DNA from 4 places in the Virgibacillus kekensis genome. Region 4 is predicted to be linked to each of the others. Evidence: predicted binding sites of a transcription regulator. Region 4 holds the regulator's gene; each other region holds the start of a gene.

Region 1 (5,924 bases), on a different contig from region 4:
AGGTTTCTGAAACACTTGTCAATGCTGCCCAAAAACATGCACCGAATCTGACGTACCTTGCTCCATTCAGTTATCAAATTAACCGTGATGGCACATTAACAGCACCTCCCCTTGATAATTTTCCGCAAATTGCTGAAACAAATAATACATCCCTTATGCTCGTTGTCACCAACCTGGAGGAAGGGGCGTTCAGCAGGGAACTTGGCCATATTATTCTAACCGTTCAGGCAGTCCAGAACACATTGCTTGATCAGATTGTTAACGTGGCAAATCAGGTAGGCTTTAGTGATGTCCATTTTGACTTTGAATTTTTACCGCCGGAGGACAGAGAAGCGTATAATAACTTCCTGCGAAAAGCGAAACAACGATTATCTGAAGCGGGCTTATTGATGTCCACAGCACTTGCCCCAAAAACAAGCGCTGAACAGGAAGGTGCATGGTATGAGGCACATGATTATGCAGCCCACGGCGAGATTGCCGATTTTGTTGTCCTAATGACTTACGAATGGGGCTACAGCGGTGGTCCAGCGAGGGCAGTCTCGCCACTTAATGAAGTCCGTGAAGTTGTGGATTATGCAGTAAGTGTTATTCCTCCTGAGAAAATTCTCCTCGGGCAAAATTTATATGGTTATGACTGGACCCTTCCATTTGTAGAAGGCGGAGATCCTGCTGAGGCTCTCAGCCCCCAGGAAGCCATTGCACGGGCACGGCAACAAAACGTGGCAATTGAGTATGATACAGAAGCACAAGCACCGTTTTACTTTTATACCGATGCACAGGGGAATCGGCATGAGGTATGGTTTGAGGATGCCCGCTCGATTCAGGCTAAGTTTGATTTAATAAAGCAATATGGATTACTTGGAATCAGTTACTGGAAATTGGGGCTTGCCTTTCCGCAAAACTGGCTGCTGCTTCAGGATAACTTTACAATCGAAAAACAAGAATGAAAAAATCCCCTGCACGCCACTAAGTGCAGGGGATTTACCTTATAGTTATTTATTTAACAGCTTTAGTGACTCTTTGTTGAATGCAGGGATGTCATCCGGATTACGGCTAGTTACAAGCTGGTCTTTACATACAACTACTTCCTCATCCTGTACATCTGCACCTGCATATTCCATATCCACCTGAATGGATTTAAAGCCGGTTGCTTTACGTCCTTCCAGTGTTTTTGCTGTAATTAACAGTTGCGGACCATGGCAAATTGCCAAAACAGGCTTTTTCTCATCCATGAAATGCTTGGCAAATCCCACAAAGCGCTCATCCGCACGAAGCTGGTCAGGTGAAAAACCACCTGGAATGAATAGCGCATCGAAATCATCCGGATTTACTTTATCGATTTCTTCATCAATTGTTACGGTTACATCATCATTTTTACCAGTCACTTTTTTACCTTTTTCTTTTTCGATTGTGATTACTTCATGACCGGCATCTTTAAATGCTTCAGCAGGTTTTGTATACTCGACATCCTCAAACATATCTGTCAGTACTGTTGCTATTTTTTTACCCATTATAATCCGCTCCTTTCAATGATGTTGCTACATAATTGAATCTACCCGCTGTATAAAGATTAAAACTCAGGGATTAATCCCCATTAGCTCACGGAGTTGTCGATCATTTTCGATTAAATCCTCCAGGGTGTAATTATCCAGTACTTGAAAAAAAGCTTCAATTGCTTCACGAAAAACATGTTTCAAGTTACACGCAGGCGAGATTACACAGTGTCCGCCATCCCGATGATACAAGACCATTAGTATTGATAAGCGGCGGGGTGGGGTTAACTCCTATGGCCAGTATGCTGGAAAGTACAGTTAAAAATCAGCCGGAGCGTGAGGTATACTATATTCATGCTGCACAAAATGGAAATGTACATGCGATGCGGACCACTGTACAGGATATCGCTGACCGATTCAGTAATGTCTATACCTATACCGTTTATGATAACCCAACTATTCAGGACCAGGGAGCTTATGACAAAAAGGGTACATTGATTACGAGTGGCTATCTGAATTTCTTCCAACGCCCAATGCTGCCTTTTACTTTTGCGAACCAAAAGGTTTCATGCGTGCTATTTATAAAAGCCTGACTAAATTCGGTGTGGCTGATAACGATATTAACTATGAATTTTTCGGTCCATCACAAACTATTGAGGGTTAAGTAACATATAAAAAGGGTGCCTATCAATGGCACCCTTTTCTCTATTATTCTTCCAATGTTGATGTATCGCCAGTCGGAAGGCCAAGTTCCCATGACTTCAGGAGACGACGCATAATTTTACCGCTCCGTGTTTTTGGAATGCTATCTTTTACTTCCAGTTCACGTGGTGCGGAATGGGCACTCAGCCCGGTCTTAACAAACTTACGAATATCCTCCAGAAGTTCAGGTGTATCCTCGTATCCTTCATTCAGCGTAATAAACGCTTTGATGATTTCCCCTCGCTCGGGATCCGGCTTACCAATAACCCCAGCTTCTGAAACAGCAGGGTGTTCGATCAGCTTACTTTCGACTTCAAATGGTCCAACCCGCTCGCCTGATGTATTGATAACATCATCCAGACGACCTTGGAACCAAAAGTATCCATCTTCATCTTTGTACGCACTGTCTCCGGAAACATACCATTCATTAATGAAATAACTCTGGAATTTCTCCGGACGCTTCCAAATGTGGCGCATCATTGATGGCCATCCTTTTTTAATTGCCAGATTACCCATCTGGTTAGGTGGCAGCTCATTTCCTTCATTATCAACGATTGCCGCATCCACCCCAGGTATCGGTTTACCCATTGAGCCAGGGCGAATTTCCTCTGAAGGGAAGTTTACAATCAGCATTGCACCAGTTTCGGTCATCCACCAAGTATCGTGGATACGCAGATCAAATGCTTTCAAGCCCCACGTAATAACTTCAGGGTTTAACGGCTCACCAACACTCATAATATGGCGGAGAGAGGATAGGTCGTATTTCTTCACAACATCCTCACCTGCACTTACAAGTTTACGAAGCGCTGTTGGGGCAGTATACCAAACGGTTACATTATGCTTATCAAGTGTACCGTACCAGTCATCAGGACTGAAGCGGCCACCACGGATTACGTTTGTTACACCGTGCAGCCATGGAGCGAACACACCATAGCTTGTTCCGGTTACCCAGCCCGGGTCTGCAGTACACCAGTAAACGTCATCTTCTTTCAGGTCGATTACCCATTCAGCTGTTGCATAATGCTGTACCATAGCATTATGGACATGGTAAACCCCTTTAGGCTTGCCGGTTGATCCGGATGTATAGTGAATAACCATACCGTCCTCAAGATCAACCCATTCAATATCGAAATCGGTTGATGCATCGCTCATTTCTTTATGATAATCAATGTATTTATCCGAAGACTCGTTATGGTCTCCAACCAGAACAATATTCTCCAGGTCAGGAAGGTCTTCTTGTGGTACACGTTCAAGTAATTCAGGTGTGGTGATGAGCATCCGCGCTTCACTGTCCTGCAAACGGTCACGGACGGCCTGCTCCATAAACGCCTCGAATAGCGGACCAGCCACTGCACCTGTCTTTAAAATTCCAAAGAACGACGCGTAAAACTCAGGACTCCTAGGAAGGAATAGAAATACCCGGTCACCTTTTTTCACATTATATTTTTTCAACACATTTGCGAATTGATTACTTTTCTTGCTGAGATCATCAAACGTCAACTGTTCCTCGCGGTCAGGAGAGGAATAGAGTAAGGCAACTTTATCTTTTTTATCCGGATTTTCCGCATGCCGGTCAATTGCTTCATATGCAATATTTACCTTACCTGTCTCATTCCAGCTAAAGTTTTTCTTTACCTCGTCCCATGAAAAAGAATCGCGCATTTTGTCATAGTTTTTCAGATTATAATCTCCATCTCGTGCAGGAATGCGCTGCATGTCCATACAATCACCCCATCCTAAGTATTTGGAATCGTTTACAATAGTCCCTATTTAACTTGTACGATTCAATCGCATTAAATATGCAATTATATGAAATTGTTTTAACATTTTGGTAACTGATTTCTATTTTAGAACAATTGGTGACAATTTTAAAGTGATTTACTCACTAAAAATTCTGAATGGGAAGAAAGGAGCATTTCTAAGAAACTCTGTTCCTGCCCTGTAGCGGGGCTGCGGACATAATATTATCGATATGGAACGTACGTATTTGCCGTCTGGAATAACAATAAGCCACAACAATATTCTCCTTTAGCTTAACTGGCCGGATGATTCTTTGAGAGAACTTGTTCGAGCTGTCCAGGTAGATAATCTCGATTTTACTATTGGTCTTTAGAGATTGTACAACCATGTTATTCATACGATGACCTCCCTTAATCGGAACATTTGTTCGTATTATATCACAAAAAAAGAGAACCATACACTTTGTGACAAAAAAAACAGGGACACCGGTGGGCGTGGTCCCTTGCAAATAAAGCATTCTTCGATGAAGGATAGCTGTCATACGTTGATATAGCAAGGCCTAGTCCCAATCCAACTAAATACGAAAGAACCCATAATTAATGAGAAAGTTTAATAAAAATCAGTCAAAAATATAGCGATAGGGGCAGTTTAATACCCCTATCGCTCCTTCGAGAAGATTTTTTTGTCGTTCAGTTATACAGATTGATCAATACATGTTTGATCAATACATGTTATTAACCTATTTTCAATGTCAGCTGCAAATTCCTTTATCGATTCGTCATTTACCATTCATCCTTCAAGTTCCCCTCAAGAGATTCAATTGCCTCTTTCATTGATTTATTTGTCTCGACAGTATAATGAAACACAATAAATCATCTCCTTTTCTATAATGGGTTCTTTTTGCAAAGACCTTACTGATAAAAACTGCAGACCATAACGTAATTTTTATATTTACTAAAACCCTGTCCTTTGCAAAGCGATCTTTCGTAAATATGAGCATTCACAGGTATTTTCCCTTTATTCAATGTTTAAACCCAAGCGCTCATGCCGCCTTTTACATTGGACACTTTTTCAAACCCTTGTTTCTTAAGAATTTTAGCTGCCTTCATACTCCTCATCCCACTCTGACAAATCACAACAATTTCTTTACTTTTATTAAGGTCCTTTGTCTTGCCTGCTAATTGTCCCAAGGGAATGTTTTTAAACGGTTTACGATGATTGGCACCATATTCACCTGGTGTCCGTACATCCACAAACTGGATTTCATTTTTTTGCTTGAATTTATCCTTTGCTTCCTGAGTTGTTATATTCGTTATCCCCTTCGCAGGTAAGAAACGATTCATAATAAACCAGATAATCACAGCCAGAAAAACAACTTGTATAATTAATTCCATTTTGGCTCTTCTCCCCTAATTGTTATTTCTATACTGTCTCTAGCATTATGCCAGGATATCCAGCCATATTTTTATGGCCGTGCCGAGAATTAAAATTGCCAAAATCCATTGGAGTATTTTGGTGTTTACTTTCTGCCCAAACTTTGCGCCGAGTGGTGATGCTATCAGGCTTGCGATAATCATAATGACTGCTGGGATAAACAGTACCTGTCCAGTGAGGAGCTTCCCAGTCGTCGCACCGATCGAAGAAATGAACGTAATCGCGAGTGATGTTGCGATTGTCATTCTGGTTGGTATTTTCAAGACGATTAGCATGATTGGTACCAGGATAAATGCCCCGGCTGCACCTACAATACCCGCTCCTACACCCACGAGCAGTGCAAGACCGGCTGCAAGCCACTTATTATAGGACACTTGGTCCATCGGTATATCATCCAGTCCTTTTTTAGGCACAAACATCATTACTGCAGCAATAGTTGCAAGTACACCGTATACAAAGTTTATTCCTGCATCCGTCATAAACTGGGAGCCATAACCGCCAATAAAGCTTCCGATTAGAATACTGATTCCCATGTAAAGTATAAGACCTTTATTT
Region 2 (5,924 bases), 120 kb from region 4:
TCTGTTATATATCCCCGCTATCTTTATTCTGTTTATCGGAGGTCTTGTATTTGGGTATATGATTTTCATCCAGTTGATCATTCCATTTCTTCTATCACTGAATGATGGAATGTTCAATGAGATTTTTACTTATGACAGATATTTTAAGTTTTTGTTCAGTGTAATTATTCCGTTTGCAATCTTTTTTGAAATTCCTGTTATCGCCATGTTTCTAACGAGCCTTGGAATTCTCACCCCGGATTTTATGCGAAAAACACGAAAGTACGCGTACCTTATTTTAGTTATCGTGGGTGCGGTAATTACTCCGCCTGATTTTATATTACAGATTGCAGTCGCGGTACCATTAATAGTGTTATATGAAATCAGTATTTATCTGTCCGTAATAATTTACCGTAAACGACTAAAAAAGCATCAGGAATTTATGGAAAGCGATGGCGGGATTTAAAGGAGGATTATTTTGCGTTCTTTTTACCATTACATGATGACGTACCGGGGAAAGAAGCAGGCTGACGACTACAGTCGACTTGCAGACTGGATTTTTTATGACCATGACTTTCCTAAACATTCTCGTGATTATGATGAAATCAGCAGTTACTTGGAATGGAACAGTCCATTCCCAAATGCACTATCTATCTTTGATAAGCTTTGGGACAACTATTCGACGAAAAGAATTGATTAAGGCTGGGAAAAAAGTTATTTATTAAAGTAAATTCCGAACATTGATTTGAATTCTAAGATAGAATTCGAATCAGTTCGGATTTTTTGTCGAGAAGAAAATATTTTAAATCGTTGCTTCGTCAAAATACTTCGCTTTCACCGCTCCGGGTGCAAGTCCAACATCTGTTCCAGCTGAAGCTGTCACAGTGTTTCCTTCGCCGTGGGCACGGCTTCAGCTTCCTCGGAAAGCGTCAAGCCGCTTTCCTGCGGGATCTTCAGCTCGTGCTATTCCCACAGGAGTCTTTGTATTTTGACTACGCTTAATACTTGCTTTAAAAGCATATTAAAATTTTAAGTTCGTCTTTGGCTTCTCAATTTTTCTTATGTCCCAGCCACTTTTTTATTTTCAGTAATCGGGCAGGGAAGAAGGGGGTCAGACGGGCGATATAGCCAGTATATCACTAAATGGAACAGTGATTTTCTGATTGTCAGGCTTTTTCAGCAACAGACTTTGCCTGTTTTTGTCCATTCTCGAAATAACTCCGATTTGATTTACTATTTCCTTGTTGGTATAGAAAGTCAAATTAATGACAGAACGTTTATTATAGGCATTCTGCAATTTGACGTTGAGTAATTCAATTTCCTGGGGATCGAGAAGGGGCTTTTTTGTTATTCGGTCTTCTTCCCACATCGCCTTAAGAAGTTCTACATGCTCCGGAAGCATTAACGATGTCCACTTAATTGTCCCCCGATCATTTTCCATTGTAATCACCTCATTTTTAATTATATACGAACATAGGTTCGTTAATCAATAAAAAATGTGCTTCGAGAAAAATTAATCAAACGTTTGATTAATTAATTGAAAAATCAAACACATGAATACAGCGCCTTGTTTCAACCAAATTCGGCAAAAAACGCACTAATATGTTGGAACCTGTTAGAACGTGCGGTTGCCCGGGAAATAATGACTGCTAAAACAGGGAAATCATTCATAAAGTTGTCATACCTGACAAGAGTGAAGCGTTATCAAAAGGATTATAATAGATGTATAAGAATAGGAAAGAAGGGGATAACATGTTTTCAGCTATTGTGTTTGGGATTATTCTTTCTGGTTCCATCGGATTTATTATCTCAGCAGAGATAACAGGCTAATTATTTTAGATCTTCCCGTAACTTTTATTGCTCTTCACCTCGTAGTTGGTGTAACTGCGAAGTTTTACGCCTTTAAGCGGACATACGAGCCCTTATTTACTATGAATTAATCAAAACAAGCTATCACTTGGTGGCCGCAAAACTCTATATTGTTCCTGTATCTCCACAAATAGAGTCATCTATGTCCGCTAAACAGCTTAACCGGACAGGAGTCCGATTTTTTATGCTAAAAAAAGAATTTTTCCTTCATCTTGATCTATTCGAATAAATAAAAATAACGCCTTGTTGCCCAGAGTAGTAGGTACGGCTGTTACTTAGCAGTTTATAGTTTTTGTGCCACAAACTACAATATTTAAAAAACCTTTACCGCTCTAGGTGAAGGTTTTTTTGCGGTTTAGTGATTGATGCCTACACCCTTTATGGTTGATTACGTACAATAACCTAGAAAAAGGTTTATAAAGGGGAGGATATCATGATATGGGGAGCACCGGCACGGCGGCCGAATAATCAAGTCTTTCCGGCGGGATACCGACCAGAAAGACGGATTAATTACCAGCCACATCCACGTCAAGGATTTTTGGCACCATATAAGCAACAGGGGTTTTTAACACCTGACCGGATAGGAAGTCTGTCACAGAAGCTGGATAATTTGCAAAGGATCCTGAAGACAGTTAACTCAGCAGTCCCGATAATCCAGCAATATGGCCCAATTGTTAAGAACCTTCCAACCATGCTGCAGGTAATGAAGGCACTTAACGAAACCGATCACTCAGACGATGCCTCTGTAGAAGATGATGAATGGGTGGGCGATTTGAGTGATGAGAATGAAAGTTTGCTTTCGCTCGAATCCAGTATAGATGAGGAGAGTATTTCTGATAACCGTCAAATAGGTGAATCAGTTCCAAAATTGTTCATTTAGCCATTTCAGGCACACGACTTGATTTTTTGTACCAAAAAAGGAAGAATAGAGACATAAATAAACTTGCACAAAACGGAGGTATAGAATGACTAGTCAAACTGAAAAAGCAACGTTCGCCGGTGGATGCTTCTGGTGCATGGTGGAACCATTTGATGAACGTCCGGGAGTGATAGATATTATATCTGGTTATACTGGCGGAGATGTGGAAAATCCGACATATGAACAGGTATGTTCCGATACAACCGGGCATGTCGAGGCTGTACAAATAACCTTTAACCCGGACCTCATGCCATATGAGGAATTGGTGAAGCTTTTCTGGAAGCAGATAGACCCTACGGACGCCGGAGGCCAGTTTAATGACCGAGGCGAGTCCTACCAAACGGCTATTTTTTATCATAATGAAGAACAAAAGGAAATCGCTGAACAGTCAAAGCAAGACTTGGAAGCAAGCGGAAAATTTTCCAAACCGATTGTTACACCGATTCTGCCTGCAAAACCTTTCTATCGAGCTGAAGAGCATCATCAGGATTATTATAAAAAGCAGTCATTCCATTACCGATTATATAAGAAAGGGTCAGGCCGGGAGGACTTTATTAAAAAAACGTGGCAAACCCGTCCTGACAAATCCACGTTGAAGGAAAAATTATCACCTATTCAGTATCAGGTAACTCAGGAAAACGGGACAGAAAGACCTTTTGATAATGAATACTGGGACAACGAACAAGAAGGAATCTATGTGGATATAATTACAGGTGATGTTTTATTTTCCTCGCATGATAAGTTTGATGCAGGATGTGGATGGCCAAGCTTTACCAAGCCTGTAGACCCACATCAGGTAGAGGAACAAACAGACACTTCGCACGGTATGTTTCGTACAGAAGTAAGGAGTAAGAACGCAGATTCTCATTTGGGACATGTGTTTAATGATGGGCCAAAAGAGAAAGGCGGCTTACGATATTGTATGAACTCTGCAGCAATGAAATTTATCCCGAGAGACGAAATGGAAGAGAAGGGGTACGGAAGATATTTATATCTTTTTAAGTAAGTTGTTCATAATATAATTATGTAAACTGGAATGGAGTGAGAAGATGATCCATTTAAATTGGGAAGAACGAGAAACACAGAAGAAGATAGAGTGCGTACATGCCGACGCGAAAAAATTTATTGTTCATAATAAATTAACTCCAGGGAAACAGTATGATGTAAAAAATGAAACGGAGGAGTTCTACTTTATTATTGATAACAGTAACCGTATTGGCGGTTTCAAAAAGGATTATTTTAAGGAAGTAGAATAACAGGCATGGCCTGTTATTTTTTATGGCGCTGTTTTTGTCAAAGAAGTTACCGTTTATCTGTCAATCAGGTTTTTATTTTATCAGATAAATGATATAATTGATTTACTATTTAGAAATGTTTTTAGGATATCCGCCAATACTTTCTATAAGGGGTTGAATTATCTTGAAAAATATTTACCTGATTCGACACTGTTCTGCAGATGGTCAGCATAAGGATTCGCCGTTGACGAGCCACGGGATAAGACAAGCGAAACAGCTTGCAGACTTTTTAGCGGAAAAACGAATAGAAGCTGATAAGATTGTATCCAGTCCCTATTTAAGAGCAATTGAAAGTATTAGACCATACGCAGAGAAGAACAAGTTGAATATTACTGTCGACGATCGGTTAAAAGAACGTATTCTCAGCGAGGACCCTATAGATGATTGGCTGGAAGTCCTGGAACAATCGTTTAACGATCTGGATTTTCGTCTGCCTGGTGGTGAATCTGGAAACGATGCAGTCAAACGGGCAGAAATGGTCATAGAAAATGTGTTGGCTGATAGCAATGTTTCCAATGTTGTATTTGTAAGCCATGGTAATATAATTGCACTTTTATTAAGCCGGTATCAGCCTGGATTTGGGTTTGAGGGATGGAAGACACTAAGGAATCCCGATGTTTATCTAATTAATGCTGATAGGCAAAAAAACTCTATAGAATGTCTGTGGCAAACCTGAACGGCTTATAAGTACAGGTTTGCCAGCATAATTCCGAGAGATTCCTGGTAGATTTCCTCAAACTGGCTGAATGGTAGGGGATTTATCCCGCTTCCAAGTTCTACAGTGTAACCGGGACGTCTGAATTCCTGGATAAACCAATCTTTATAACCCGCATAGCTGTCAACATACTGAATTGGACGGTAACCACTAACCCGCGCATACTCGTTAACAATTATTCGGGATTCAGGGGGTTCATATCCCTCAAAGCCCCAATAAATTACTTCTCCTTGTGTATGGAAAGCATTCACTCGCAGAAAGTTACGTTCTCTAGCTAATTCCGCCATTGCAATTGCTTCCGGTTCTGTCAGTGGTTCGGGTCCCGGATAATCTCTTGGCGCTCGAGAATCAGGTTTACGTGCAGCTTCAATTTCCCACAATGCTGGATATTGGTTATTTAAATCCACTCCTCGAATATTGGCTTTCCAGTTCGAAAAATCCTCATTCTGATTATTTATATCAAGGACTTCCTGCTGAAACTCTCCTGCAGCAGAGGCACCGTTTATCACAAGATTTACTCCATCAGGATTTACCATCGGTACAACCGACAGCCGGGTGGTATTATATAGTGGCAGCAAAGATAACCCGCGTATTGGCTGATTATTTGTCAGTGAGAGGGCATAATGATTAATAAATCGCATAATCGTCGAGGTAGTGATCCATTCATTGGCATGAAAAGATCCATCCAGATGTACCTCTTTATCACCATTCCCAATCTGCAGTTCCACGAGTTCTTTCCCCATAACTGAATTTCCGATGACATTTCTAGCGATAAAAGGATATACTGATAATATATTATTTAAATCACGAATCATTTTATCGTACGTATAGTTATTTAGATCACCAATAACTAAATTTGTTACCCGCTCAGGGATTGAAATTGTCTGACCGACCTGTAAGTTTGATGGGTCAATATCTTGATTAGTAAGCAAAAGGGCATCCAAGGGAATGTTGTTTCTGTTTGCTATTGCCCATAATGTGTCATTGAGTGCTATCTGGTATGTGACGGCCCGGTAGCCTGGAATCAGAACAGTCTGCCCTACAGCAAGTTGAGTAGGATCCAATTCGGGATTGGATTGCTCAATCAGTATTAATGGGATATTAAATAAACGACTGTATAACCAGAAGGAATCGTTAGGCCGAATTG
Region 3 (5,924 bases), on a different contig from region 4:
CCGATGTTCCATGTTTTCTGCTTGACTGTTGCACTGAATGCCCCATTGATGAACGGGGGAACCATACTGATTATGCCGAAGTTTTCACCACAGGAAGTATTCAGGGTGACCACCGAACATCAAGCAACCGTCTTTGCTGGTGTCCCTACTATGTACAATTATCTTCTCCAGAGTGCTGCCGACAGTAAGGCTGACTTTTCGGGCATCCGAATCTGCATCTCAGGTGGGGCCTCCATGCCGGTCGCGCTGCTAAAAGAATTTGAAAAGGCGTTCAAAGTGAAGGTTTCAGAAGGCTATGGCTTGTCTGAAGCATCACCTGTTACATGCTTTAATCCACTTGACCAGCCTCGCAAGCCGGGTTCTATAGGGAAAAGCATTATGAACGTTGAAAATAAGGTTGTCGATGAGCTTGGCGAAGAAGTACCTGCTGGCGAAGTAGGTGAACTGATCGTTCGCGGTCCTAATGTGATGAAAGGCTATTACAAGTTAGATGAAGAAACAGCATCCACGCTGAAGGACGGCTGGCTCTTCACTGGTGACATGGCCCGGATGGGCGAAGAAGGCTACTTTTACATTGTCGATCGTAAAAAAGATATGATTCTTGTTGGCGGCTACAATGTTTACCCGCGTGAAGTCGAGGAAATTCTTTATGACCATCCAGCTGTGGCCGAAGCTGCGGTAATTGGTAGTCCGTATCCTGAAACAGGTGAGTCCGTTTTAGCATTCGTAGTAACGAAAGACCCTGCGCTAGATGAGGCAATACTGCTCGAATTCTGTCGAGGACACCTTGCTAAATATAAAGTTCCCGCGAAAATTGAATTTATGGATGAGCTCCCTAAAAATACAACAGGAAAAATCCTTCGCAAAAATCTGGGCGAACAAGTGGCGCAATAAATTGTTTCTTGAAGCACTCCGGGATGAAACCCCGGGGTGCTTTTTGCATTTTAGACAACAACCAAAAAGTATAATCTTTCACATAGTTAGTCAATACTAGATAAAAAAGGAGTTGACTACTATGAAAAAGAATAACAATCCCGAATTGGCAACATTTACCCTGCTCAACCCTGATTTTCATGCATCCGTTGATGAAGGAGCTGTACAGGAAATAGATACCTCAACTGAAGAGTACAGCAATAACGAAAAACAGCCATCCACTGAACCACAGGAATGATTACCAGCATCCTACTTGTGTCTAATTTGTGAACTAAGATAATTATTTGTAGAAAATTAAAACTTCTTCTATCTATTTTTCCCGAAATTTGGTAGATTATAGTTACGCCTCTTTCGTTTCATCTTTGAAAGGATGAAACTATCAATGTTTGATGACCTGTATTACCCGTCACATGAAGTCACACCCCTCACCATGGCAGTAATCGCCCAGTACGATGAAAATGGAAATCCCGTCACTCGTATCTTGGAAAAACAAAACGAATATTTTGTGCGTCATACCCCAACTAAAATCATCAATAATGCATGCAAGTTTTTCGGGAGCAGTCTCCGTGGCAGACAGGATGGAACCAGGGGAATATGCGGTATTACCCACAAGGCTCCTATCGCGGTTGATCCTGGAAGCGGCATGTATTTTTTCCCAACCATTTCACCCACTAATTCCAAGTGTTCCTGGATTGCCCATTCGTATATCGACCAGGTGAATGAAGGCCCTGGCCCGAATCGCTCAACCGAAATTATTTTCAAAAACGGTAAAACGGTGCTTCTATCCGTTTCATACGGATCCATGCTGAATCAGGTTCAGCGCACGGCTCAGTACAGATACCTGCTTGATAATCGGATCAGTTATTTGCGGAAGCATGATGCTGATATGGTTGCAGAGCCTTTTGCATAAGCTCCCGTAAAATGTTTTCCACCTTTTTGCGGATTGCTGGGTTAAAATAATTCCGCTTTTCTTCCCGTCCCCGGCAGAGAAACAGAAATGATGAAAAGGAATCATTTTTATTGAGAGATATGACCTTGATATCCTTATTCAGCATTTTCTTCCGAAGCCCCCTGCGCTCGTTCGCTGCTTCGGTGTTCATTTTTTCCAGCAGCTCGGAATAAGGCTCCTTTATTCTGAAAGCTCCGTTTTGGATGTGCTGAAGGTCTTGCTGGATCACAACCATTGCCATCGACAGAAATAAAAACCTTGATGCAAGCTGCAATTCTTCTTCATCCAGATAGCGCATGATACTCCCTCCGTTAATCGAACAAATGTTCTATAATTTATTATATGCTAAAATGTATAAAAAATACACTAAAAATATCTGATGTGAAATGAAAGAGGCTGAAAGTTTGTTCCGCTATGCAGATTGGTATGTTTACAATAAAATAAAGTAAGGTAACAATGTATATAATGGTTATAGGATGATTAAGGAGACTTCTACATGGATCTTTCAAGTATTTTAGCTAACATCAAACTCATGCTTGAAGAAGACAGGCTTGACGAATATATCATGCAGCTACTTAGTGAATACGAAAATTTGGGTCCATTACCCGGGATACTGCTGCCATTCAGTGAAGCATTTCTGCCGTTCCTGCCGCTAGTAGTGTTTGTGTTTGCGAATGCTGCAGCGTATGGGTTACTGGAAGGTTTTTTATTGTCATGGGCGGGCTCAAGTGTAGGTGCTATACTGGTTTTTTTATTAGTACGGAAGCTTGGAAATAAACGGTTGTTCCGAATAATCCGCAGCAACAAACAGGTCCATCGCGTCACGGCTTGGGTAGACCGGCATGGGTTTGGACCACTTTTTTTATTAATGTGTTTTCCTTTCTCGCCATCGTCGGTTATTAACATCGTCTCAGGGCTTTCTAAAATAAGCATCCAGCAGTTTATCCTGGCAGTGCTGCTAGGAAAGGCAGTAATGATTTTTTCCATAGCGTATGTAGGCTCCAGTATTATGTCATTTGCCAAAGAACCGGTAAAGACGATTGTAGTGGGGGTTTGTATTGTCCTGTTCTGGGTACTTGGAAAATATATCGAGCGGCGATTCCAACGGAAATCGTTACTCAAAGAAATCGCTGACCATGACAAAGAAATCACAGAACATAAGCAGTCTTGAAGAGATTAAAAATTATCCAAAAAGGGCATAATGGAAGAAGAAAATCGCCAAACGCCGATATTGGCTGACAGACCCTGGAGGAAAGTACTATGAATAAACGTTTTTTTGGCAAAATAATCCCTGTCGTAATCCTGGCAATTGCGCTGGCATTTATTTTTCGATCATTTTTCTTCGCAAGTTATATTGTTGACGGGGAGTCAATGCAGCCGACTCTTTATGATGGAAATATGCTGATGGTCAATAAGCTGGCCTATGACCTGACTGACGTAGACCGGTTTGATGTGGTAGTCTTCCATGCCAACTCGAAGGAAGACTATGTGAAACGGGTGATTGGACTTCCTGGTGACAAAATAGAATACAGAAATGACAAGCTTTATATCAACAGCAAACATGTGGAAGAGCCATTTCTTGAACCGCTGAAGAAAAGGGAGTATACAATGGGGCCGTTCACCAATGATTTTACGTTAAAAGAAGTCACTGGAAAATCCCGTGTCCCGGAAGGAAAAATCTTCGTAATGGGCGACAACCGACGGGACAGTTTGGACAGTCGGGTATTCGGATTCGTATCGGTCAAAAAGCTTGTCGGAAAAGTCGATGCCAAATATTGGCCAATCTCACAAATGCAGCTAAGCTTCGGCAAATAGCTATAATTAACCCTCTTTCTCTGCTAAAATAGAGACAGAGGGTTTTATTTTTTTGACACAAAAACTATAAACTGCGACGTAGTATACCGCTACGGAAATACACTACGCTTTCCACGGGCTCGCGGTGAGCCTCCTCGCTCGCAGAGAACGCTCGCTGTGGGGTCTCAACGTCTTCGCTTTCCCGTTGGAGTCTTCGTGTATTTCCTTCGCTGATATTGTGCTTTTTTACCTATAACATTTGTTGATTTTTATTTATAAATCACAAAAGAATAGTGCTTTGTTTTAGGTTGATTGGAGCGAAGGGCAGTCGACACCTGCGGGAAAAGCGCCCTTCAATGGGGGATGCCGGCGCCTGAGCGTATTGCCCGTTTTTAGTCGGCCTTCCTTCTTTCCCTGCGGCGGTGGTTTTCCGCGAGGAAGCTGAAGCCGTGCCCGGCGGCAAAGGAAACACTGTGAGAGGTTTAGCTTGAACAGATGTTGGACTTGCACCCGGAGCGGTGAAAGCGTAATGTATTTCCGCAGCGGAGCTATGATTTTACATCGCACTCTATATCAACCGCGAGGTAAAGCCATGAAAAGATCTTATTTTTTTACTGTGAAATAGAACATACGATTGTACTTTTATTATAAAATGGGGAGATTTTACTTATGGGGATCCGATTTTTGATAGGAAGGGCCGGCACCGGCAAGAGCGGCCGAACGCTCGATGAGATTAAAGCAAAACTCGTCGAAAATCCACAGGGACCGCCAATATATTATATCGTCCCGGACCAAATGACATTTCAGCAAGAGTACGCCCTGTTCAAAGATAAAAACATTAAGGGAAGCATCCGTGCACAAGTAGTAAGCTTTTCCCGGCTCGCATGGCGTGTACTGCAGGAGACGGGCGGGAGCACCAGGCAGTTCATCAGCTCGGTCGGGATTCAGATGATGCTCCGTAAGATTATTGAAGAAAAGGAATCTGAATGGAACGTCTTCCAGAAAGCACTTGAAAAACAGGGTTTTCTGTCTCAGGTTGAAACGATGATTACCGAATTCAAACGGTACCGCATCACCCCTGACATGCTGTACATGCAAATTGAACAGATGAACCGGTTCGTTCATAAGGAATCCGGTGAAGTTGCGCTGACAAATAAGCTCAAGGATTTGGCGTACATATACGAAAATCTCGTACGCTCCCTGCAGGGGAAATATATCGACAGCGAGGATCAGCTGCAGCTGCTTGCTGAAAAAGCAGCAGATGCAAAGTTGCTTGAGAATGCTGAAGTCTATCTGGATGGCTTTCACAGCTTTTCCCCGCAAGAGATGGCCGTAATTGAAGCATTAATGAAAAAATGCAACAATGTGACGATTGCGCTTGCTGGTGACAGTATCGATCAGCAGGAGTTACCGGAGCTTGATTTATTCTTTCAGCCAAAAGAAACTTTCCAGCAGCTTCTGATGATTGCCCGCGAGAATAATATAAAAATAGAAGAGACAACACTACTTCACCCAGAGAATGGGAGGTTCAGTGACCGTCCGTATCTGGCTCATCTGGAAAAATACTTTGACGTTCGCCCAGCACCAAAAATGGAAGGGGATGTCCCGATTCAGATTGCCGAAGCAGTTCATCCAAGGGCCGAGGTGGAAGGTGCTGCCCAGGAAATTTTGCGGCTCGTGCGAGAGGAAGGTTACCGGTTCCAAGACATTGCGGTGTTTATCCGGCAGACCGAAATGTACCATGACCTGATTGATACTATTTTCAATGATTACGATATTCCGGTGTTCATTGATCAAAAACGAACGATGCTGAATCATTCATTGATAGAGTTTATCCGTTCCGTACTTGACATCGTGGAAGGTAACTGGCGCTATGATGCCATTTTCCGTGTGCTGAAAACTGGATTCATTCCAGCGACTGATCCGGATTATCCGCTTAATAATGATGCCATTGATGAACTCGAAAATTACGTACTTGAATACGGAATCCGTTCGCGGGAACGATGGACAGGGGAGGGACACTGGACATTCCAGCGGTTCCGCGGGTTTGATCAGACTGCCCAAACTGACAGGGAAAAAGAAATCGAAACACGTATCAATGCATACAGAGCCCAGGTGGTTCAGGCTCTTCAGGGATTTGATAAGGATATCCGTCAGGCAAAAACAATTCGGGAATTCTGCGAAACTGTTTATTTGCTGCTTGAACAGCTTGGTGTTCCCGCACAGCTTGAAGCCACGCGCGAACGTT
Region 4 (5,924 bases):
AGTTCAAGCAATATACTTACTTCAACAAGGTTAAGTTCATTCCTGTTTGCAGCTTCTAAAATGTTCATTCTTCTCTACTCCTTTAAACTTTTAAGAGTGTACCATATAAATTTTCTATATTAAAATTATGGAATCCATTTTACAGTATACCCGATTTGTTTAGCACTTTAACGTAAAAAAGACCTCTTACAAAGAGGTCAAAAAGTTAACCTTTCCTACTAGTGCATTATTCAAAAGATAAAAAGATGGTTGGACATGTGTTCTTTTTAATTAGCATATTTTTCAAGTCACTTATTTTAAATTTTAAACCCTACAAATGGGATGACTAGAGGGATGAATTAAATTTTATGTGGTTCTATTTGCATTACGAAGAAATTACTAATAAGGAAGGAGAAATGAAAAACGTTGAGTGGTTAAATTCGAAAGGCTTAAGCCTGTTTTGGTTTTCATCAGGCATACATAACAAACTATGTCCGCTATAAAACATACAATACTGTACAAAGGGAAAAGGAGGTGGAATTGAATGAGTCACGGAGGCATTTTTGATGACAATGGTTTCGTACTGCTTGTAGTTCTGTTTATCCTCCTGATTATTGTAGGATCCAATTTTCAGAAGGGTGGCTATGGTGGCTACTAAACCCAAGAAGGAATTGCCCCAACCTGAATAGCCCATAATTGTTCAAAAACCTCCCCTTTCCTCCGCCTTAATTGGTGGGGGCTTTTTTTTATGGACCAAACATATAATCTCCCAGCCACGCAATGAAAATGATTGCCAAAATGTAACTGCTAGATTAGACTTAACAGTTTTTGCTTGATAGAATTGAACACTTTTTCACCACTAACCCTTCCAACCATGAAGGAAAATTATTTAGGAGAAATGGAACCTGTAACTGAAACTTCATGGATAGTGTTCTTTTACCATTTTAGAGAGAGGCATATTTAGTGGAGTATTATTATTTGGTTTTGCAGAAATAGTTAATCTACTAGATAAATCACGTTCCTCATCAGATCGCGCATCCCGGGCAATCGAAGAAATGAGAGCGCATTTTGTCCCTACTATTAGTAAAACTGAACCAGAAAAGCAAAAGGAACCAGTCCCTGTGAGTAAGGCCGAGGCTATTGAACAAGAAATCGAGGAAATCAGAAACAACCCTAGGTATAGTAATGATATGAAAAATGCCATGATCGCTACAGTTAAGCAAAGAGAAGGAATAAAGTAAGGGGATGTAAAGGAGGGTGAGATGGTCACCCTCAGAACACCCCACAAACACCCCAACAATAATGATAATGGATTATTTTATTTGATAACTGAAAAATAACTTCCTTATTATACAGCGGTTTTTGATTTACGTTTGATAACGCTTGAAACCATAGTATAGAATTAGAACTACCATTCACCCTTGGGAAAGAGAACAATACCTGTCCACTTATTAATAGGAATCAAAAAAGACTTCCGTCACTATATGATGGAAGTCTTTTATTATGGATTTTATTAATGAATTGTACGAAACAAACCAATCACTTTTCCCAGAATGGTAACATTCGGATAGATGAGCGGCTCCATCGTAGCATTCTCCGGTTGCAGACGGATATGGTCTTTCTCCTTAAAGAAACGCTTAACGGTTGCTTCATCTTCATCAGTCATTGCTACGACGATATCACCGTTCTGTGCAGTGTTCTGTTGCTTAACAATTACCATGTCCCCATCCAGAATTCCTGCCTCTATCATACTTTCACCTTCAATGATCAGGACAAACAAATTATCATCTGGCCCGGCACTCGATTTTGGTAACGGAACAAATTCCTCTATATTTTCAACGGCAGTAATCGGTATACCAGCAGTAACTTTACCTATGACAGGAGCGTATCTTGCTTCCTCTTTTGGAATATGGCTTTCTCCTGAAAGGTCCAGCACCTCGATAGCCCTAGGCTTGGTAGGATCCCTGCGAATATATCCCTTACTCTCAAGCCGGGCTAGATGGCCATGTACAGTAGAACTGGAGGCGAGGCCAACAGCTTCTGCTATCTCTCTTACCGAAGGCGGATACCCCTTTTGATTAACCTCATCTTTAATATATTCAAGTATTGCTTCCTGCCGTTTAGAAAGTTTATTCATCTATCAAACACCTCGCGCATAGGATTTATTATTAATGATAGTTTACCATTTACAGGTAGTAAAAGCAAACATTCGTTCGAGAAAACTGTTGACAGGACCATATGTTCGTATATAATAGTAAGTAACAGAAATCGAACAGGGGTTCTTATAATTTAGGGAGGACTGATTTATATGTTTGAAAAAATTACTAAAACGGACGTTTTCTACTTAGTTGCTTTCGCACTGGCGCTTGCATTTTTATATTTTTCCATGGTAACCAGTGCATAAAAGATTGAGGAGCGGTATAAATGAACGCAGTCATATATTGCCGGGTAAGTACCGACAAAAAAGAGCAGGAGACATCATTATCAAGGCAGTATGAGGAATTGAATGCACTCGCTGCTAGACATAATATTACGGTAGTTGACTGTATCCAGGAACAGGAAAGTGGATATGACATTGACAGAGATGGTATTTTCCGGATGCTAGAACATTTTACTGAAAAAAGAGCAGATTGCCTGCTTATCCAGGATGAAACCAGGCTCGGTAGGGGAAATACAAAAATAGCATTGTTTCATCAGCTCCAAAAATTAAATGTAAAAATTTATACAGTGCTTGAGGACGGAGAACTGGAAATGTCTGAATCGGATTCGATGGTTTTGCAGATTGTGGGGATTGTTGAGGAATATCAACGTAAAATTCATAATACAAAAATTAAGCGAGGCATGAGGAAAGCAATGGATAGAGGGTATGACCCCAGTGTAAATCTTTCTAATCGCGGACAAGCACCAGGCAGGGGTCGGAAAGATTTTCCGATTGAAGAGGTTATACGAATGAGACAAAATAAAATGACGTTTGAAGAGATAGCAAAGACACTGAACGGGCTGGGATACAATATTTCAAAGGCTACAATTCATCGCAGATATCGGGAATTCCGTAATACTTGAAACAAAATCCGAGGAAGAGTAATATTAAAAAGCAAGAACAGTATGCTGTTCTTGCTTTTTTCTATTAGGAACTGAAAAGTATATTTATCTGACTCTGTGCAATAAAAAGGTTTGAGACCTTGCTTAAAAGGTATCCGGGAGGTATTTTAATGATTTCCAAAGAGAAGCTGGAAAGGATAAATCAGTTGGCTAAAAAAGCTAAAAATGATGGTCTTGATGAAAAAGAAAAAGAAGAACAAAAAGAATTGCGAAAACAGTACCTTCAGAATGTCCGTAAATCTTTTAAAAATCAGTTTAAATCCATGACAGTTATGGACCGTGAAGGTAATGATGTTACCCCTAAGAAAGTGCGGGACCTACAAGATCGCAATAAGAAACACTAATTAAACGTTTTCGGTTATTGCTTGTGACAGTTAGCGTTTCATTATAGAATATAAAAGGATATTATCAACTTTTAGCTCGAAAGGAGAATAATTTTGTCTCAGAAAATCGAAGAACTATCTGTAAATACAATCCGAACATTGGCTATTGATGCAATTGAAAATGCAAACTCAGGCCACCCAGGTCTGCCAATGGGGGCAGCACCAATGGCTTACACGCTATGGACGGATTTCATGAATCATAATCCTAAAAACTCAAAATGGTTTAATCGTGACCGTTTTGTATTATCTGCAGGTCATGGTTCCATGCTGCTGTATGGTTTGCTGCATCTATCAGGATACGATGTAACAATAGATGATCTTAAAAACTTCCGGCAGTGGGATTCCAGAACACCTGGTCACCCGGAGGTACACCACACAGATGGGGTGGAAGCAACAACTGGTCCACTTGGACAAGGTTTAGCAATGTCTGTAGGTATGGCGATGGCTGAAGCACACCTGGCAGCAAAATATAACCAGGATAACCTTCCAATAATCGATCACCATACATATGCCCTTGTCAGTGACGGGGATCTTATGGAAGGAATTTCTCATGAATCGGCTTCACTAGCGGGACATCTTGGTCTCGGCAAGCTGATTGCATTGTATGATTCAAATGATATTTCTCTTGATGGTGAATTAAACCGGGCTTTTTCCGATAATACGGAAGAGCGGTTTAAAGCATACGGCTGGCAAGTTCTTCGCGTGGAAGACGGTAATGATCTTGATGAGATTAGAAAAGCAATAAGTCAGGCACAGGACAATACCGAGCAGCCAACGCTCATTGAAGTTAAAACAGTAATTGGATACGGTTCTCCAAATAAGTCTGCATCTGCTGCTTCACACGGTGCTCCTTTAGGATCAGATGAAGTGCAGCTGACAAAACAGCAATATAAATGGGAACATGAGGATTTTGAAGTTCCTGAAGAAGTTTACACAGATTTCGAACAGAAAATCGTGAAGTCAGGTAGCCATGCTGAAAAAGAATGGAATAAACTTTTTGAAACCTATAAAGAAAAGCACCCTGCTCTTGCTGGAGAATTGGAACTGGCAATCAAAGGTGAATTGCCAAAAGGCTGGGAAAAAGACCTGCCTGTTTATGAAGCGGGCAAGGATTCCAGCGCAACACGTGCTTCGTCCGGCGAAGTATTAAACTCAATTGCAAAATCAGTTCCATATTTCTTTGGCGGCAGTGCTGACTTGGCAGGCTCCAATAAGACAACTATAAAAAATGAAGATGATTTCTCCCGCAAGAATTATCAGGGCAGAAACATTTGGTTCGGTGTTCGTGAATTTGCTATGGCCGCTGCCATGAATGGAATGGCTCTTCATGGTGGAGTTAAGCCGTACGTTGGTACATTCTTTGTATTTAGCGACTACCTACGTCCTGCTGTACGCCTTTCAGCTATAATGAATGTACCGGTAACCTATGTATTTACCCATGACTCAATCGCAGTAGGGGAAGATGGTCCGACCCACGAACCAGTTGAGCAGTTAGCTTCCTTCCGTGCAATGCCTGGTTTATCAACTATTCGACCGGCAGATGGTAACGAGGTTCAGGCGGCATGGAGACTGGCAATGGAGTCAACAAACACACCGACAGCCCTTGTACTGACACGCCAGGGACTACCTACCCTTGAAGGAACTGCCGAACACGCCTACGAAGGTGTCAAAAAAGGCGCTTATGTTGTTAGCCCAGCGAGTAAAGAGACGCCTGATGCATTGCTGTTGGCAACAGGTTCAGAGGTTCAACTAGCTGTAAAAGCCCAAGAGGAACTTAAACAAAAGGGTATTGATGTTTCTGTTGTAAGTATGCCATCATGGGATCGCTTTAAGGAACAGAATGATGAATATAAAGAAAAAGTACTTCCTTCAGCAGTCAAAAAACGTCTGGCGATAGAAATGGCTTCCCCATTTGGTTGGGACCGTTATGTTGGCAGCGAAGGCGATATCCTTGCAATCGATAGATTTGGCGCTTCAGCCAATGGTGAAAAAGTCATGGAAGAATACGGTTTTACAGTGAATAATGTAGTAAAACACGTTGAAAAATTATTCTAGCAGACAGATGGCCCTTCTTATGAGGGTCATCTTTTTCTGTAAGCAGAGATTCTGTAGATAACTTCGGCATACCCCTAGTAAGGGCATGCCTTTTTGAGTTCCAAGCTTAGGTCTCCCTAAACTTCCTTCATACTATGCGCATTTAATCTTGTACGACACGGTCCACATCGTACGTCGCTGAACAATTGCTTACGCTTTATTTCCATTCGACAAAACTAGTGCTTATTTTCTTCGCAGTATGACAGATTTTTGTTGGGACTTACGTATAATGAAGAGTAAAAGAGGAGGGATTTTGTTGAATCATTACTCTATTTACTGGATCAAAGAAGAATTCGCACGTCATTTTTTCTATCGGGGCGACATAGTATACAGGTTTATCAAAGACTATCAGGTCAATGGACATAG

Evidence for each region. Region 4 encodes LexA, which represses DNA repair genes until DNA is damaged. Its sites were predicted from a motif close to CGAACATATGTTCG; they were not measured.
Region 1: ACFO3D_RS18925 (WYL domain-containing protein) is a predicted target of LexA. The motif match lies at 4,352-4,365, and genes of this name have one in related genera.
Region 2: ACFO3D_RS03795 (YolD-like family protein) is a predicted target of LexA. The motif match lies at 1,448-1,461, and genes of this name have one in related genera.
Region 3: ACFO3D_RS13355 (YhjD family protein) is a predicted target of LexA. The motif match lies at 2,199-2,212, and genes of this name have one in related genera.

What each region holds. Positions count from the first base shown of each region.
Region 1 is NZ_JBHSFU010000004.1:1,185,220-1,191,143, reverse strand. Features, by position in the region: gene ACFO3D_RS09895 (LysM peptidoglycan-binding domain-containing protein) at 1-947, shown strand, start outside; gene ACFO3D_RS09890 (type 1 glutamine amidotransferase domain-containing protein) at 993-1,511, opposite strand; gene ACFO3D_RS09885 (NO-inducible flavohemoprotein) at 1,673-2,086, shown strand; gene acsA (acetate--CoA ligase) at 2,202-3,917, opposite strand; gene ACFO3D_RS18925 (WYL domain-containing protein) at 4,114-4,323, opposite strand; gene ACFO3D_RS09875 (rhodanese-like domain-containing protein) at 4,964-5,329, opposite strand; gene ACFO3D_RS09870 (sulfite exporter TauE/SafE family protein) at 5,375-5,924, opposite strand, start outside.
Region 2 is NZ_JBHSFU010000003.1:480,620-486,543, reverse strand. Features, by position in the region: gene tatC (twin-arginine translocase subunit TatC) at 1-445, shown strand, start outside; gene ACFO3D_RS03800 (YozE family protein) at 458-679, shown strand; gene ACFO3D_RS03795 (YolD-like family protein) at 1,091-1,420, opposite strand; gene vrrA (VrrA/YqfQ family protein) at 2,282-2,728, shown strand; gene msrB (peptide-methionine (R)-S-oxide reductase MsrB) at 2,814-3,773, shown strand; gene ACFO3D_RS03780 (DUF6501 family protein) at 3,817-4,023, shown strand; gene ACFO3D_RS03775 (histidine phosphatase family protein) at 4,187-4,738, shown strand; gene ACFO3D_RS03770 (M14 family metallopeptidase) at 4,744-5,924, opposite strand, start outside.
Region 3 is NZ_JBHSFU010000007.1:205,653-211,576, forward strand. Features, by position in the region: gene ACFO3D_RS13340 (fatty acid--CoA ligase family protein) at 1-894, shown strand, start outside; gene ACFO3D_RS13345 (hypothetical protein) at 1,016-1,171, shown strand; gene ACFO3D_RS13350 (competence protein ComK) at 1,316-1,843, shown strand; gene ACFO3D_RS13355 (YhjD family protein) at 1,791-2,180, opposite strand; gene ACFO3D_RS13360 (TVP38/TMEM64 family protein) at 2,379-3,053, shown strand; gene lepB (signal peptidase I) at 3,143-3,697, shown strand; gene addB (helicase-exonuclease AddAB subunit AddB) at 4,346-5,924, shown strand, end outside.
Region 4 is NZ_JBHSFU010000003.1:359,885-365,808, forward strand. Features, by position in the region: gene ACFO3D_RS03195 (hypothetical protein) at 1-68, opposite strand, end outside; gene ACFO3D_RS03200 (YjcZ family sporulation protein) at 524-637, shown strand; gene lexA (transcriptional repressor LexA) at 1,493-2,116, opposite strand; gene ACFO3D_RS03210 (YneB family resolvase-like protein) at 2,404-3,042, shown strand; gene ACFO3D_RS03215 (DUF896 domain-containing protein) at 3,192-3,425, shown strand; gene tkt (transketolase) at 3,519-5,519, shown strand; gene sirA (sporulation inhibitor of replication protein SirA) at 5,815-5,924, shown strand, end outside.